Regions from separate parts of the Piscinibacter sp. HJYY11 genome, predicted to be linked through region 2. Evidence: predicted binding sites of a transcription regulator. Region 2 holds the regulator's gene; each other region holds the start of a gene.

What was found. Region 2 encodes HrcA, which represses chaperone genes, less so after heat shock. Its sites were predicted from a motif close to TTAGCACTCNNNNNNNNNGAGTGCTAA; they were not measured.
Region 1: groES (co-chaperone GroES) is a predicted target of HrcA. The motif match lies at 2,095-2,121, and genes of this name have one in related genera.
Region 3: rpoH (RNA polymerase sigma factor RpoH) is a predicted target of HrcA. The motif match lies at 1,765-1,791, and genes of this name have one in related genera.

Annotation. Positions count from the first base shown of each region.
Region 1 is NZ_JAERQZ010000001.1:4,389,834-4,395,573, forward strand. It holds gene groL (chaperonin GroEL) at 1-1,644, opposite strand, end outside; gene groES (co-chaperone GroES) at 1,697-1,987, opposite strand; gene JI745_RS20595 (DNA gyrase inhibitor YacG) at 2,154-2,399, opposite strand; gene zapD (cell division protein ZapD) at 2,410-3,165, opposite strand; gene coaE (dephospho-CoA kinase) at 3,162-3,809, opposite strand; gene JI745_RS20610 (A24 family peptidase) at 3,794-4,744, opposite strand; gene JI745_RS20615 (type II secretion system F family protein) at 4,749-5,740, opposite strand, start outside.
Region 2 is NZ_JAERQZ010000001.1:2,353,386-2,359,125, forward strand. It holds gene JI745_RS10725 (Gfo/Idh/MocA family protein) at 1-1,057, shown strand, start outside; gene JI745_RS10730 (dihydrodipicolinate synthase family protein) at 1,071-2,264, shown strand; gene JI745_RS10735 (sugar phosphate isomerase/epimerase) at 2,267-3,127, shown strand; gene hrcA (heat-inducible transcriptional repressor HrcA) at 3,139-4,158, opposite strand; gene JI745_RS10745 (NAD kinase) at 4,239-5,114, shown strand; gene recN (DNA repair protein RecN) at 5,116-5,740, shown strand, end outside.
Region 3 is NZ_JAERQZ010000001.1:4,479,044-4,484,783, reverse strand. It holds gene JI745_RS21060 (CHASE domain-containing protein) at 1-1,706, shown strand, start outside; gene rpoH (RNA polymerase sigma factor RpoH) at 1,834-2,757, shown strand; gene JI745_RS21050 (SCO family protein) at 2,805-3,413, opposite strand; gene cyoE (heme o synthase) at 3,410-4,321, opposite strand; gene JI745_RS21040 (heme A synthase) at 4,344-5,456, opposite strand; gene JI745_RS21035 (hypothetical protein) at 5,461-5,740, opposite strand, start outside.

The DNA.
Region 1 (5,740 bases), 2.0 Mb from region 2:
GTCCATGCCCATGCCGCCCATGCCACCCATCCCGCCCATGCCACCGCCGGCGGCCGGTGCGTCGTCCTTCGGGGACTCGGCGACCATGGCTTCGGTCGTCAGCATCAGCGAAGCGACCGACGCGGCGTTTTGCAGCGCAGTGCGGGTCACCTTGGTCGGGTCGAGAATGCCCATCTCGATCATGTCGCCGTAGGTGTCGTTGGCGGCATTGAAGCCGTAGTTGCCCTTGCCGTTCAGCACGGCATTGATCACCACGCTCGGCTCGCCACCAGCGTTGGCGACGATCTCGCGAAGCGGGGCTTCGATGGCCTTCAGGATCAGCTTGACGCCGGCTTCCTGGTCGGCGTTGTCACCCTTGATGGTGCCGGCCGCCTGGCGAGCACGCAGCAGGGCCACGCCGCCACCGGCGACGATGCCTTCTTCCACGGCAGCGCGGGTGGCGTGCAGGGCGTCTTCGACGCGGGCCTTCTTTTCCTTCATCTCGACTTCGGTGGCCGCACCGACCTTGATGACGGCCACACCGCCAGCCAGCTTGGCGACGCGCTCTTGCAGCTTCTCGCGGTCGTAGTCGCTGGTGGCTTCTTCGATCTGCACGCGGATCTGCTTGACGCGGGCTTCGATGTCGGCAGGGGCGCCGGCGCCGTCGATGATGGTGGTGTTTTCCTTGCCCACTTCGACGCGCTTGGCCTGGCCGAGGTCGGCCAGCGTGACCTTCTCAAGCGTCAGGCCGACTTCTTCGGCGATGACCTTGCCGCCGGTCAGGATGGCGATGTCTTCCAGCATGGCCTTGCGGCGGTCGCCGAAGCCAGGGGCCTTGACGGCCACGACCTTCAGGATGCCGCGGATGGTGTTGACCACCAAGGTGGCCAGCGCTTCGCCTTCGACTTCTTCGGCAATGATCAGCAGCGGACGGCCGGCCTTGGCGACTTGCTCCAGCGTGGGCAGCAGGTCACGGATGTTGCTGACCTTCTTGTCGTAGAGCAAGACGAAGGGGTTGTCGAGCAGGGCGGCCTGCTTCTCGGGGTTGTTGATGAAGTAGGGCGACAGGTAGCCGCGATCGAACTGCATGCCTTCGACGACTTCGAGTTCGCTGTCGAGCGACTTGCCGTCTTCGACCGTGATCACGCCTTCCTTGCCGACCTTGTCCATCGCGTCGGCAATGATCTTGCCGATGGACTCGTCGCTGTTGGCGGAGATCGAGCCGACCTGGGCGATTTCCTTGCTGGTGGTGGTGGCCTTCGAAGCCTTCTTCAGCTGCTCGACCAGGGCGGTCACCGCCTTGTCGATGCCGCGCTTCAGGTCCATCGGGTTCATGCCGGCGGCCACGTACTTCATGCCTTCGCGCACGATGGCCTGGGCCAGCACGGTCGCGGTGGTGGTGCCGTCACCGGCGTTGTCGCTGGTCTTGGAAGCGACTTCCTTGACCATCTGGGCGCCCATGTTCTGAAGCTTGTCCTTGAGCTCGATTTCCTTGGCGACCGACACACCGTCCTTGGTGACGGTGGGCGCGCCGAAGGAGCGCTCGAGCACCACGTTGCGGCCCTTGGGGCCCAGGGTCACCTTGACCGCGTTGGCCAGGATGTTCACGCCTTCGACCATGCGGGCACGGGCTTCACCGCCGAAGACCACGTCTTTTGCTGCCATGTTTTATCTCTCCGAAATTGGGATGTTGGTTGGGCTGGTGCAGGGAGAAGGATTACTTCTCGACCACGGCGAAGAGGTCTTCCTCGCGCATCACCAGGAGCTCGTCGCCATCGACCTTGACGGTCTGGCCGCTGTACTTGCCGAACAGGACGCGGTCGCCCACCTTGATGTTCAGGGCCACGAAGTCGCCCTTCTCGTTGCGCTTGCCGGGGCCGACGGCCAGCACTTCGCCCTGGTCGGGCTTCTCGGCGGCGTTGTCGGGGATCACGATGCCCGAGGCGGTCTTGGTTTCGTTTTCCAGGCGCTTGACGATCACGCGATCGTGCAACGGACGAAGTTTCATAGCATCTCCTTGAGGACTCAAAGCCGAGTTCTGAATGGGATGAGCACGGAAGTTTGTGCTCATGTACTTTGCCTGCGCGCCCGCCAGGGGCGGGATCGGCAATTTCGTTAGCACTCGAGTTCGTCGAGTGCTAGCAGGCGGAATTATAGGGGCGCGCGAAGCGCTTTCAAGAGGGCAGGCGAGGCGTCGCCCCGGGTTCGGCCGGGAGGTCCTCCCCCGGCTCACCAGGCGCGGGCGGGCGGGCGGGCACACGGTAGCTTTCGCTGGCCCAAGCGCCGAAGTCGACGTTCTTGCAGCGCTCGCTGCAAAAAGGCCGGTAGGCATTTTCAGGGGAATAGACGCTTTCGCCGCCGCAGGTCGGGCAGGTGACGATTCGGCGCTTCGCCGAAGAAGAAGGCGTGTCGGAACTCATCTCTCGATGCTCAAGAGCACAGGGTGAGTTCGAAGCTGGTGTCGACGCCGGCGGGTTTCAAGCGACCTTCGGCGTCCTGCCGCATCAGGCGCACCAGCACCATCAGGCGGTGGCCGCTGATCTCGGGAATCAGCTGCGCAGCCGGATCGATGCGCAGGCGCAGCAGATTGAACACGCGGCCGGCAGGCAGGCTCTGCTGGAACTGGCCGCCTTGCGTCACGACCTTGTGCGGCGTGCCCGCGTCACGCAGCAGGCTCAGGAGGACCTTCAAGGCTTCCGCCAGGGACATCAAGGTGCTCACCCACTGGTTGAGGTCGGCACGGCGGCGGGCCGGGGGCTGTTGTTGCCAGGCGTAGTAGGCCGGCAGGTCGAACTCGCAGGTGCCGCCGGGAATGCTGATGCGGCTGCGCACGCTCATCAGCCATTCGTTGCTGGTGAGCGCGTGTCCGGCCTTGCCGGGCAGTTGATTGAGACCGTTGAAGGCGTGGTCGATCGTGCCGATGACCTGATCGAGCATGGCGTCGGACACGGACGGGTTGCCGCGGTAGCTGTTGAGCTGGCTGCGCTGGCGCTCGAGGTCTTTGAGCAGATCGGATTTGAGATCGGCGCGCGAGGCGACGTCCATGATCTCGAACAACGTGGCGAGCGCGTAGTGGTGGTCGACCGTCTCGTCACGCGGCATCAGGCGGCCCAGCCGGTCGAACAGGTGTTCGAGCCGCAGCATGGTGCGGATGCTTTCGTTGAAGGGGTACTCGTAGAGGATCAAGTTGGACGCGCTCCGCTCGACCGGCGGGATTGTTCCACAGGGGCCCACCGGGCCAGCAGCATGTCCACTTGCTGTGCAAGCTCGTCGAGCGTGAGGCCGTCGTTGTGGATGACGGCGTCGGCGCAGGCTCGGCGGCGCTCGCGGCTGGCCTGCTGGCCGATGACGGCGAGTACCGCCTCGCGCGACCAGCCCGAGCGGCTCATCACCCGGGCGACTTGCGTCTCGTTCGAGCAATCGATCACCAGGACGCGGTCGACCCGCGTGCGCCAGTGCGAAGACTCGACCAGGAGCGGAACGTCGAAGACGGTGGTCTTGCCGGCAGCTTCCAGGGCCTGCCGGTTGCACTCCAGGCCGATCATCGGGTGAAGGATGGCTTCGAGGCGGCTCTTTGCGTTGGCGTCGGCGAAGACCAACTCGCGCATGCGGGCGCGGTCGAGGCCGCCTTCAGGATCGATGACGCTGGCGCCGAACTCCAAGCGGATCGCCTCGATGGCTGCGCCACCGGGCAATGCCAGCGCACGCGCGATGGCGTCTGTGTCGATCAGTGCCGCGCCGCGCTCGACCAAGAGGCGAGCAACCGTGCTCTTGCCGCTGCCGATGCCGCCGGTGAGCCCGATGCGAAACGGGATCAGGACATCGACCACAGCGCGCGGGTGAAGGTCTGGCCGAAGAACATGGCCGCGATCCCGCCGCCCACGAGGTAGGGGCCGAACGGAATCGGCACGTTCCGGTCATGCCCGCGGAACAGCATCAGGCCGACGCCGACGACAGCTCCCACGAGGGACGACAGAAGGATGATCGAGGGCAACACCTGCCAGCCCATCAAGGCGCCGAGCCCGGCCAGGAGTTTGAAGTCACCTTCGCCCATGCCTTCGGTCTTGCGCACGATCCTGTACAGCCAGTTCACCGACCAGAGCGAAAGATAGCCTGCCAGCAAGCCCCACGCCGACGCCTGCAGCGAAACCCCCGTCCACCCGGCTCCCGCCGCCGCCAACCCGAGGCCTGCCAACGGGAAGGTGAGCTTGTCGGGCAAAAGCTGCGTATCGAGGTCGATGAACGCCATCGCGATCAACAGTGCGGAAGCAATGCAATACACGAGGGCGCCGGGGACAGGGCCGAACTTCACGGCACTCGCGGCGAAAAGGGCGCCGGTGAGGAGTTCGATCGCGGGGTATCGGAAAGAGATTCGCGTGCCACAAGCGCTGCAGCGACCTTTCAGGCGCAGCCAGCCGAGGACGGGAATGTTCTCGTACCAGCGGATCATGTGACCGCAGGACGGGCAACGCGACCGAGGGCGCGAGAGGTTGAGCGCAGGTTGTGCCTGGAGCGCTCCTTCGATCGATTTGCCGGTACTCGCCAACTCCGCGGCAGAAAGCCCAGGGGCCGAGCCGAGCGCTCTGGTCTGGGTTGCTGGATCACTCAGGAAGCGAGCGATCTCCTCCCACCACTCGCGCTCCATCATGAGCGGCAATCGGTGGATCACCACATTGAGGAAACTGCCGATGCACAGCCCGAACAGCCCAAGCACCCACGGCGACAGGAATGCTTCCGCCCCGAACAGCGACAGCACCCCGGCCACGCCGTCAGACCACCGCGCCGAGCTTGAAGATGGGCAGGTACATCGAGACCACGATGCCGCCGATCAGCGTGCCCAGGATCACGATGATGAACGGCTCCATCAGAGCCGACAGACCCTTCACGGCTTCGTCGATTTCATCCTCGTAAAACTCCGCGGCCTTGCCCAGCATGGCATCGAGTGAGCCGGATTCTTCACCGATGGCACACATCTGGATCACCATCGTCGGAAAGACGCCGGTCGTTTGCATCGATGCCGTCAGGCTGGCGCCGGTGGACACGTCTTTCTGGATCTGGTCAGTCGCGTCCTTGAAGACCGCGTTGCCTGATGCCCCGCCTACTGAATCAAGCGCTTCCACAAGCGGGACGCCGGCTGCAAACATGGTGGACAAGGTGCGGGTCCAACGAGCCACTGACGATTTGTTGACGAGGTCACCAAACACGGGAACCTTCAGGAGCAGGCGGTCCATGGTGCGCTGCATCTTTTCAGATCGCTTCCAAGATTCGAAGAAGAAATAGATGCCACCGCCGAGAAAGCCGAAGATGGCCCACCAGTATTTTGTGAAAACCTCCGACATCCCGATCACAAAGAGTGTTGGTGCCGGCAGCTCTGCTCCAAAGGACTTGAAAACATCCTTGAAGACCGGAATCACAAACAGCATGATGATGGCCAGCACCACGAAGGCCACGACCATCACTGCGACCGGGTAGATCAAGGCCGACTTGATCTTGTTCTTGATGGCCATCGTCTTCTCTTGATAGATGGCCAGGCGGTCCAGCAGTGTGTCGAGGATACCGCCAGCTTCTCCGGCCTCGACCAAGTTGCAGTAGAGCGCGTCGAAGTAGAGCGGGTGCTTGCGGAATGCAGCCGACAGGCTAGTACCGGTTTCCACGTCGTTGCGAATGTCCAGCAGAAGCTTGGTCAACTTTGCGTTGGTGCTCCCACGCGCCACGATGTCGAACGCCTGCAGCAGCGGCACGCCCGCACGCATCATGGTCG
Region 2 (5,740 bases):
GACGCTCGCCAACGGCGACAAGGTTATGCCCGATCCCATCCTCATCGGCCGCAATGCCGAGAAGATCGAAGCGCTCGCCAAGGCGCACGGCATCGCGCGCTGGGGCACCGACCTGGCCGCCGCACTTGCGAACAAGGACGACACCGTCTTCTTCGACGCCGGCACCACGCAGATGCGGCCGAAGCTGCTGGCCGACGCCATCCGCGCCGGCAAGCATGTGTACTGCGAGAAGCCGATCGCAACCAACCTCAACGAAGCGGTCGAAATCGCGAAGGTGGCGCAGGCGAGTGGCCTGAAGCACGGCGCGGTGCAGGACAAGCTCTTCCTCCCCGGCCTGCGCAAGCTCGACATGCTGCGCCGCTCGGGCTTCTTCGGCCGCATGTTGAGCGCACGCATCGACTTCGGCTACTGGGTGTTCGAAGGCGACCTGCAGCCCATCCAGCGCCCGAGCTGGAACTACCGCAAGGAAGAAGGCGGCGGGATGATCCTCGACATGATGTGCCACTGGCGCTACGTGCTCGACAACCTGTTCGGCGAGGTGCAGTCCATCACCTGCCTCGGCGCCACGCACATCGACAAGCGCTGGGACGAAGCGGGCCAACCCTATCAGGCCACCGCCGACGACGCAGCGTATGCGACCGCGCAGCTCAAGGGCCACAACGGCGAGCCGGTGGTGGCGCAGCTCACGATGAGCTGGGCCACGCGCGTGCGGCGCGACGACCTCGTGACCTTCCACGTCGACGGCACGCATGGCTCGGCGGTCGCCGGCCTGCAGACCTGCCGCGCGCAGAGCCGCGTGACCACGCCGCGCCCGGTGTGGAACCCCGACGTGAAGCAGACCATGAACTTCTTCGACCAGTGGCAGGAAGTGCCTGACACGCAGGTCTACGACAACGGCTTCAAGATCCAGTGGGAAGCGTTCATCCGCCACGTGGCCGAAGACGCGCCCTATGTGTGGACGCTGCCCGAGGGTGCCAAGGGCGTGCAGCTGGTCGATGCCGCGCTGCAGAGCTGGAAGGAACGGCGCTGGGTCGACGTGCCGGCGTTGAAGTTCTGAGGAAGGCACGGCCATGACCTTGTTGCGCCTCAACCTGCCGGCGAGCGACGGCACGCTCAAGCCTTACGAACTGCGCGGCACCGCGGGCATCACGCCGGCGAAGCCCGGCACGAAGTTCAACCGCATCGCCTTCTCGGCGGCGCACGTGGTGGCCGATGCGCGCGCGAGCGTCGACCCGTGGCTCGACTGCGCGATCGACTGGGACACGACCATCGCCTACCGCCAGCGCCTGTGGGGCATGGGCTTGGGCGTGGCCGAGGCGATGGACACCGCGCAACGCGGCATGGGGCTCGACTGGCCGACTTCGCTGGAGCTGATTCGCCGCAGCCTCGAGGCGGCGCGCGACGTGCCCGGTGCGCTGGTGGCGAGTGGCTGCGGCACCGACCACCTGTCGCCCGACGCCGCGAAGACCGTCGACGATGTCATCCGCGCGTACGAAGAGCAGATGGCCGCGATCGAACAACTCGGCGGCCGGCTGATCGTGATGGCGAGCCGGGCGCTGGCGCGTGTGGCCAAGAGCCCGGCCGACTATGAGCGGGTGTACGCCCGGGTGCTGAGCCAGGCCCGGCAGCCGGTGATCCTGCACTGGCTGGGCGACATGTTCGACCCGGCGCTGTCTGGCTATTGGGGCAGCGCGAACGTGGACGCGGCGATGGACACGGCGCTCGGCATCATCGCGGCGCATGCGGGCAAAGTCGATGGCATCAAAATCTCGCTGCTCGACAAGGACAAGGAGATCGCGATGCGCCGCCGCCTGCCCGCAGGCGTGCGCATGTACACGGGGGACGATTTCAACTACGCCGAGCTGATCGCGGGCGACGGCGTGGGCGAGGTCGACACGCACCGGCAGAGCGATGCATTGCTCGGCATCTTCGACGCCATCGCGCCGGCGGCAAGCGCGGCGCTGGCGGCACTCGCCGCAGGCGACGACGCGCGCTTCCACGCACTGCTGGCGCCGACCGTGCCGCTCTCGCGCCACATCTTCAAGGCGCCCACGCGCTTCTACAAGACCGGCGTGGTGTTCATGGCCTGGCTCAACGGGCACCAGCCGCATTTCGTGATGGTGGGCGGGCAGCAGAGCACACGCTCGTTGGCGCACTTTGCGGAGCTCTTCCGCCTGGCCGACGCGGCGGGGCTGATCGAGCACCCGGAGCTCGCGACGCACCGCATGCGCGCGCTGCTGACGCTGCACGGCGTGGACGCCTGACCATGCGCGACTTCAGCCAAGACCACCGCTGGCTCTCGATCAACACCGCCACCGTGCGCAAGCAGCACGGCAAGGACTGGGGGCTGGTCGAGATCCTCGATGCGTGTGCGCGGCACGGCATCCGTGCGGTGTCGCCCTGGCGAGACCAGGTGGCCGCGGCCGGGCTCGCCAACACAGCGCGCACGATCCGCGCGCACGGGCTCGAGCTGTCAGGCTATTGCCGCGGCGGCATGTTCACCGAACCGAACGCGACCGACGAGAACCTGCGCGCGCTCGACGAAGCCTGCGAGCTGAACGCCACGTGCCTGGTGCTGGTGGTCGGCGGCCTGCCGGGGGCGCTCTATGGCAAGCCGCAGCACAAGGACCTCGCCGGCGCCCGCGAGGTGGTGCGCGACGGCATCGCCACGCTGCTGGAGGCGGCGCGTCAGCGCCAGATGCCGCTCGCCATCGAGCCGCTGCACCCGACCTATGCGGCCGAGCGGGCCTGCATCAACACGCTGGAGCAGGCGCTCGACGTGTGCGACGCGCTGGACCCGTCACAGAGCGGCGCGATCGGCGTGGCCGTCGACGTCTATCACGTGTGGTGGGACCCGAAGCTGCAACAGCAGATCGAGCGCGCCGGGAAAAGACGCCTGCACGCCTTCCACGTGTGCGACTGGCTGGTGCCGACCACCGACCCGCTGAACGACCGCGGGATGATGGGCGACGGCGTGATCGAGATCCCGAAGATCCGTGGCTGGATGGAAGCGCAGGGCTTCGCCGGCTACAGCGAAGTGGAGATCTTCTCGGCGAACAACTGGTGGCAACGCGCGGGCGACGAGGTGCTCGCCACCTGCATCGAGCGGCACCGCAGCGTCGTCTGACTACTTGACGCCTACTTCACGCTCAAGGCGTTGCTCACCAGCCGCGACGTGATGTCGACGATCTGGATCATGCGGTCGTAGGCCATGCGCGTGGGGCCGATGACACCGAGCGTGCCGACGACCTGGCCGTTCACCTCATAGGGCGCCGACACGACCGAGAGCTCCTCGAAGGGCACCACCATGCTCTCGCCGCCGATGTAGATGCGCACGCCTTCGGCGCGGCTGCTCACGTCCAGGAGGCGCATGAGCTGCGTCTTCTGCTCGAAGAGGTCGAAGAGCTTGCGCAAGGATCCCATGTCGCTGGAGAAGTCCTGCACGGTGAGCAGGTTGCGCTCGCCGCTGATGACGACCTGCTCCTGCTGGTCGGCCATCGCCTCGCTGCCGGCCTGCACCGCCGCCTGCATCAAGGTGGCGATCTCGCCGCGCAACACGTCGACCTCGCGCTTCAGGCGCTCGCGCACCTCTTCGATGGTGAGACCGGCGTATTGCTGCGTGAGGTAGTTGCTGGCCTCGATCAGCTCGCTCTGCGTGTAGTCGTGCGCGGTCATGATGACGCGGTTCTGCACGTCGCCATCGGGTGCCACCAGGATCACCAGCACCCGGCGTTCGGAGAGACGCAGGAACTCGATGTGGTGGAACACGCTGGCCTTGCGTGGCGCGGTGATCACGCCGACGAAGCTCGAGAGGCTGCTGAGCATCTGCGCCGCATTGGCGATCACGCGCTGCGGCTGGTCGGGCTGGAGCTGGGTTTCGAGCGGGGCGCTGGCGGCGCTCAGGTCGATGGGCTGCGCCGTCAGCATGGTGTCGACGAACAGCCGGTAGCCGCGGGCGGTGGGGATGCGGCCGGCGCTGGTGTGCGGACTGGCGATCAGGCCCAGCTCTTCCAAGTCGGCCATCACGTTGCGGATGGTGGCCGGCGACAGGTCGAGCCCCGAGGCCTTGGAAAGCGTGCGCGAGCCGACGGGCTGCCCGTCGGCGATGTAGCGCTCGACCAGCGCTTTCAGGAGGGTTCTGGCTCGCTCGTCCAACATGGTTTTTCATTGTAGGTCGCGGGCCCGCTGACACCCACGCTGACATCTCATTTGCCGACGGCCGTGGTGTAATCCTTCGCATGCCGTCCCGCTTTCGACATGCTGCTCTCGTGGGCAAGTACCAGGCCCGTGGCATCCGTGGGGTGCTCGAAGAGATCGCGCATTTCCTGGCCCGCCAGGGGCTCGAGGTGTCGCTGGAGCGCGAGACCGCGCTCAACACCGGCATCACCGATTTCAACGCGCTCAACCCGGCCGAACTCGGCAAGCAGTGCGACATGGCCATCGTGGTCGGCGGCGACGGCACCATGCTGGGCATCGCCCGCCAGCTCGCCAGGTTCGACCTGCCGATGGTGGGCATCAACCAGGGGCGGCTCGGCTTCATCACCGACATCCCGGTCGGCCACTACGCCGAAGCGCTCGCCCCCATCATCGCCGGCGACTATGAAGAAGAGCGCCGCACCATGCTCGAAGGCAGCGTGGTGCGCGACGAGCAGCGCATCTTCGACGGCTTCGCGATGAACGACGTGGTGGTGAGCCGCAGTGCCACCGCCGGCATGCTGGAAGTGAAGGTCGACGTGGGCACGGAGTTCGTGGCCAACCTGCGGGCCGACGGCGTGATCGTCGCCTCACCCACCGGCTCGACGGCGTATGCGCTGTCGGCGGGCGGGCCCATCCTGCACCCGGGCATCGGCGGCTGGCTCCTGGTGCCGATCGCGCCGCACGACCTGTCGAACCGGCCCATCGTGTTGCCCGACACGCAAGACATCCTGATCGAAGTGGTGAACGGGCGTGATGCCAGTGTCAACTTCGACATGCAAAGCCTCGCGAGCCTGATGCCGGGTGACCGCATCGTGGTGCGGCGATCGAAGCACCAGGTGCGCTTCCTGCATCCGCGGGGCTGGAGTTACTACGCGACCCTGCGTCGCAAACTGCACTGGAACGCCGGGGTGAATTGAAATGCTGCGCCGACTGTCGCTGCGAGATTTCGTGATCGTCACCTCGCTGGAGGTGGAACTGGCGGGTGGTTTTTCGGTGCTGACCGGCGAGACTGGGGCCGGCAAGTCGATCCTGATCGACGCGCTGCAGCTGGCGCTCGGCAGCCGAGGTGATGCTGGCGTGGTGCGCGAGGGCGCGGCCCGGGCCGAGATCAGCGCCGAGTTCGACTCGCCCGCCAGCCTCGCGGGCTGGCTCGACGAAGCCGGCTTCGAAGTGGCCGACACCTTGCTGCTGCGCCGCGTCATCGATGCGCAAGGGAAGAGCCGCGCATGGGTCAACGGCAGCCCGGCCACGGTGGCGCAGCTGCGTGAGGCGGCCGACCACCTGGTCGACATCCACGGCCAGCACGCGTGGCAGAGCCTCACGCGCGCCGCCTCGGTGCGTGGCCTGCTCGATGCCTATGCCGGGGTCGACACGTCGGCGCTCGTCGCCACCTACCAACGGTGGAAAGCGGCCGGCGATACGCTCGCCAAGGCACGCACCCAGCAAGCCGACCTGGAGCGCGAGCGCGAGCGCCTCGCCTGGCAGGTCGGCGAGGTCGACAAGCTCGCGCCCGGCGCCGACGAGTGGGACGAGCTGGAAGCCG
Region 3 (5,740 bases), 2.1 Mb from region 2:
ATGCACTGCTCTTCTCGCTGGTCGGCCTGCTCGCCACCGCGATGCTGGGCGCCCTGCTGCTCACCGTGACCGGCCGCACCCGCCGCATCGAGGCCGCGGTGCAGGACCGCACCGCCGCCTTGCAGCGCGAGATCGCCGAGCGCGAGCGCACCGAGGTCGACCTGCGCGAGAGCGAGCAGCGCTTCCGCAACATCCTCAACAACGTGCCCATCGGCGTGGTCTACACCGACCTTCAGGGCCATGTTCAGCAGGTCAACCCCCGCTTCTGCGAGCTCACGGGCTACAGCGCCGACGAGCTGATGGGCATGGACCTGGCCACGCTCACCCACCCCGAAGACCGGCCGCAGCACATCGAGCTCTCAGCGCAGCTGGTGCGTGGCGACATCCCCATGTACCGCCGCCAGGCCCGCTACCTCACGCGCGACAGGCGCATGGTGTGGGCCCAGTCGGTGGGCACGCTGCTGCGCGACGCGCAGGGCGCGCCCTACCGCATCGTCGGCGTGGTGGAAGACATCACCGAGCACCTGCGGCTCGCCGAGGCGGAGCGCGCTCGAGAGATCGCCGAGGCGGCCAACCTGGCCAAGAGCGAGTTCCTTTCGCGCATGAGCCACGAGCTGCGCACGCCGCTCAACGCGATGCTGGGCTTTGCGCAGCTGCTCGAGCTCGACCAGAACCACCCGCTGCCCGCGGCGCAGCGGCCCTGGGTGGCGCAGATCCAGGGCGCCGGCTGGCACCTGCTGGACATGATCAACGACGTGCTGGACCTGTCGCGCATCGAGTCGGGCACGCTCAACCTGCAGCCCGACCGGCTGGACCTGCGCGAGGTCATCGCGAGCGCCCTGCCGCTCGTCGAGCAGGACGCCCGGCGCCGCAACATCCAGGTCACGCAAGACGTGCCGGACGACGCCGCACGTGTCATCGGCGACAGCACCCGCGTCAAGCAGATCCTGATCAACCTGCTGTCCAACGCCGTCAAGTACAACAGCGACGGCGGCCGCATCCACATCACGGCGCGCTGCGTCCAGATCGACGTGATCGAGATCGTGGTGTCCGACACCGGGCTCGGCATGACGTCGCAGCAGCTCGAGCAGCTCTTCCAGCCCTTCAACCGCCTGGGCCGCGAACGCTCGGGCATGGAAGGCACGGGCATCGGGCTCGTCATCAGCCAGCGCCTGGCCGAGCTGATGGGGGGTGCGCTGCGGGCCCGCAGTATGGCCGGCGCCGGCTCGTCGTTCATACTGACCCTGCCCCGTGCCGACCGGCCCGACACCGCGCCGGGGCCGCTCGATGCCTTGAACGAAGGCTCCACCACCTACCACCAGCGGCGCGTGCACTACGTCGAAGACAACGAGACCAACGTCGAGGTGATGCGCGGCATCCTGCTGCGCCGGCCGCAGGTGCACTTCAGCGTCTCCGTCACGGGCCTGGATGGCCTGGCGGCCATCCGCACCCAGCGGCCGGACCTGGTGCTGCTCGACATGCACCTGCCCGACATCGACGGGCTGGAGTTGCTGCGCCATCTGAAGTCAGATGCCTCCACGGCGGAAATTCCCGTGGTGGTGGTCTCGGCCGACGCCCTGGCCTCGCAGATCGAGGGGGCGATGCAGGCGGGGGCCTTCCACTACCTCACCAAGCCGGTCAGCGTGGCCGAGTTGCTGTCGGTGGTCGATTCGGTGCTGGAAGGGGCTGAGACCAGATTTGGCTAGCACGGACTTGGACCATTAGAAGAGTATTCACTCACATACAGCCATGCAATCGCCGCGATCAGCACTCTCAATCATCGAGTGCTAATATCTGCGGAACGAACTCCACTGGAGGGTGTCTGAGATGTCCATGAACGCTTCCACCGCATCTGCTCTGACCGTCCGGGACCCGTGGTCGCTGGTGCCGTCGCTCGGCAACCTCGACGCGTACATCTCGGCCGTGAACCGCATCCCCCTGCTCACGCAGGAGGAAGAACACACCCACGCCCGCAAGCTGCGCGAGCACGGTGACGTCGAGTCCGCCGGGAAGCTGGTGCTCTCGCACCTGCGCCTGGTGGTGTCGATCTCGCGCCAGTACCTCGGCTATGGACTGCCCCACGGGGACCTGATCCAGGAAGGCAACGTCGGCCTGATGAAAGCCGTCAAGCGCTTCGACCCCGACCAGGGCGTGCGCCTGGTGAGCTACGCCATGCATTGGATCAAGGCCGAGATCCACGAGTACATCCTGCGCAACTGGCGCATGGTGAAGGTGGCCACGACCAAGGCCCAGCGCAAGCTGTTCTTCAACCTGCGCTCGATGAAGCAGAGCCTGAAGGAAGAGTCGGTCGACGGCGCCACCCACCGCAGCACCCTGACGCAGGGCGAGGCGGACACGGTGGCCGAGCGCCTGAACGTGAAGCGCGAGGAAGTGCTGGAGATGGAAACCCGCATGTCCGGCGGCGACGTGGCGCTGGAGCCGCAGTCCGACGACGGGGAAGAAAGCTATGCGCCCATCGCCTACCTCGCCGACGACAGCACCGAACCCACGCGCGTGATCGAGAGCCACCGCCGCGACTGGCTGGCCAGCGACGGCATTGCCCAGGCGCTCGACGCGCTCGACGCTCGCAGCCGCCGCATCGTCGAGGAGCGCTGGCTCAAGGTCAACGACGACAGCTCCGGCGGCATGACGCTGCACGACCTGGCGAGCGAATACGGCGTCAGCGCCGAGCGCATCCGCCAGATCGAAGTGGCGGCGATGAAGAAGATGCGCAAGGCGCTGGCACAAGACGCCTGAGCGTCCGAAGCCCATGCAAAACGGCCCCTCGGGGCCGTTTTTATTTGTCACGCGTTGTGGAGCAGGGCCTTGATGTCGGCCGTCAGGTTGGCAGTGCCGTCCTTGTCGCCATATCGGGTGAAGAGCCTCAGCCGGCCCGTGGCGTCGAAGATGTACGAGCCGGCGGTGTGGTCCATCGTGTAGCTGCCTTCGGCCTTGCCGGGCACCTTCGAGTAGTACACGCGGAAATCCTTCGCGGCGGCCGCTGTCTGCTCGGGCGTGCCGCGCAGCGCGATGAAGCTCGGGTCGAAGCCCTGCATGTAGGCCTTGAGGCGCTCGGGCGTGTCGCGCTCGGGGTCGACGGAGATGAAGACGCCCTGCACCTTGTCGCCGTCGGCTCCCAGGGCCTTCTTGACCTGCGCCAGCTCGGCCATCGTCGTGGGGCACACGTCGGGGCATTGGGTGTAGCCGAAGAACACGACCGTCACCTTGCCCTTGAAGTCGGCCAGGGTGCGGGTCTTGCCGTCCTGGTCGGGCAGCGAGAGCGCCTTGCCATAGTCGGCGCCGGTGATGTCGATGGCCTTGAAACTGGGCTTGCCGCCGGCGAGCTTGTCGCAGCCGGCCAGCAGAGCGCCTGATGCAAGGGCGGCGAGGAGGGTGAGTCGACGGGTGGTCACAGCAGCGGGGCCAGGTAGTGGTCGAGCAGCAAGGCCGCGAACAGCAGCGACAGGTGCACGATCGAGAATCGGAAGGTGCTGCGGGCGAGCGCATCGGAGTAGTTGCGCCACAGCCGCCATGCATAGCCGATGAAACCGGCGCCGAGCAGCACGGCCGACACCAGGTAGACCACGCCGCTCATGCCGAAGACGAAGGGCAAAAGCGTCGCGGCGAAGAGCACGAAGGTGTAGAGCAGCACCTGCAGCCGCGTGAACTCGTTGCCGTGGGTCACGGGCAGCATCGGCAGGCCGGCCCGCCGGTAGTCTTCGACGCGGTAGAGGGCGAGCGCCCAGAAGTGCGGCGGCGTCCACAGGAAGATGATGAGGCACAGCATCAGCGCCTCGGGGCCTACGTCGCCTCGCATCGCGGCCCAGCCGAGCACCGGCGGCATCGCGCCCGACGCGCCGCCGATCACGATGTTCTGCGGGGTCAGCGGCTTCAGCACCACGGTGTAGATCACGGCGTAGCCCACGAAGGTGGCGAAGGTCAGCCACATGGTCAGCGGGTTGACCAGCCAGTACAGCAGCGCGCTGCCAATGGCGCACAACACAGCCGAGAAGACGAGCGCCTGCGTGTTCGTGAGTTCGCCCTTGGCGGTGGGGCGCCAGGCGGTACGGGCCATCTTGGCGTCGATGTGCTGCTCGACCAGGCAGTTGAACGCGGCCGCGGCCGCCGCCACCAGCCAAATGCCGGCGGTGGCCGGCAGCACCAGGCGCCAGTCGGGCACCCCCGGCACGGCCAGCAGCATGCCGATCACGGCACAGAAGACGATGAGCTGCACCACGCGCGGCTTGGTCAGCGCGTAGAACTGGCGGGCCACCGACAGGTGCGAGGCGGCGGGTGCGGGGGGGCTGAGGGTTTCGGGCATGGCAGGCGGGGAATCGGCGATTTTACGAGGCGAGCCCCGCCTGACGGGCGCGCACCACCACCACCGATATCACGGTGATGAGCACCGCGGCGCCCGTGGTGTGGGCCAGCGCGGCGACGAGCGGCCAGCCGAGCACCACGTTGCTCAGGCCGCTCAGGAACTGCCACGCCGCCAGCGCCAGCAAGGCGACGGCAAAACGGCGGTGGGCCGGGCCACCGGCCTGGCGCAGGCCCCATGACACGAGCAACATCAGCGTCAGCACGATGAAGGCGCCCACACGGTGCGTGACGTGGATCGCCGTGAGCGCTGCAAACGGCAGGTAGCCGCCGGACTTGCCGGCGCCGAGCTCGCGCGCGATGGTGAAGCCGTGCTCGAAATCCATGGCCGGCCACCACTCGCCCTGGCAGGTGGGGAAATCACGGCACGCGAGCACCGCGTAATTCGTGCTGACCCAGCCCCCGAGCGCGATCTGCACCACGGTCAGCAGCGCCAGCGCCCAGACGCCGCCATGCAGCGCGCGCGACAAGGCCAGCGGCTTGCGCTCGTAGGCCTCGCCCTGCACCGCGAGCAGCACCAGCAGGCCCATGCCGCCCAGCAGGTGCAGCGTGACGATGGCGGGATACAGCTTCATGGTCACCGTGAGCGCACCGAATGCCCCCTGCAGGCAGACCCACACCAGCGTCACCGTGGCCCACCACGGCGACAGGGCCGCATCGCCACGCCGGTGCGCGCGCCAGCTGCCGATCGCCAGCGCGATGATGAGCACGCCCACACCCGTGGCGAGGTAGCGGTGCACCATCTCCACCCAGGCCTTGCCGTGCGTGACCGGGCCGGTGGGCATCGCGGTCTGGGCGGCCTGGATGTCGGCATGCGCGCCGAGCGGACTCGCGGCCCCATAGCACCCTGGCCAATCGGGGCAGCCGAGGCCTGAGTCGGTAAGGCGCGTGAAGGCGCCGAAGACCACCAGGTCGAAGGTGAGGAAGAGCGTGAGCCAGGTCAAGGCGCGCAGGCGCACCGCGGGAGGGTCATGCCGATGCCGCCACCAGTTCCACAGCAGCGGCCCGCCCCCGAGCAGCAGGCCCACCAGGGCCAGCCAGAGCACGGGAGAGAAGTTGTAGAGGGTCGGCGTGGCCACGCTGTCAGCGCCCGGCGTTGTCCCACGAGGACGAGGCGCGCAGCAGCTTGTCGAGATCGCGTTTCAGCTTGGCGGCGTCGGGGTTCGGCGGCACCCGCATCATCCAGTTGCCCAAGGGGTCGACGATGTAGAAGTGATCTTCCAGCTGCCGGCCTGCCGCCGGAGCCAACCATTTCGAGAGCGCCTCTCGCGGCACCGACAGCACGGTCGCGGCCCCGGCCGCCTGCATGGCCTGCACCGTCTCCGCACGGGCCGGCACGCCGTCGTGCACCAGCCAGACCTTG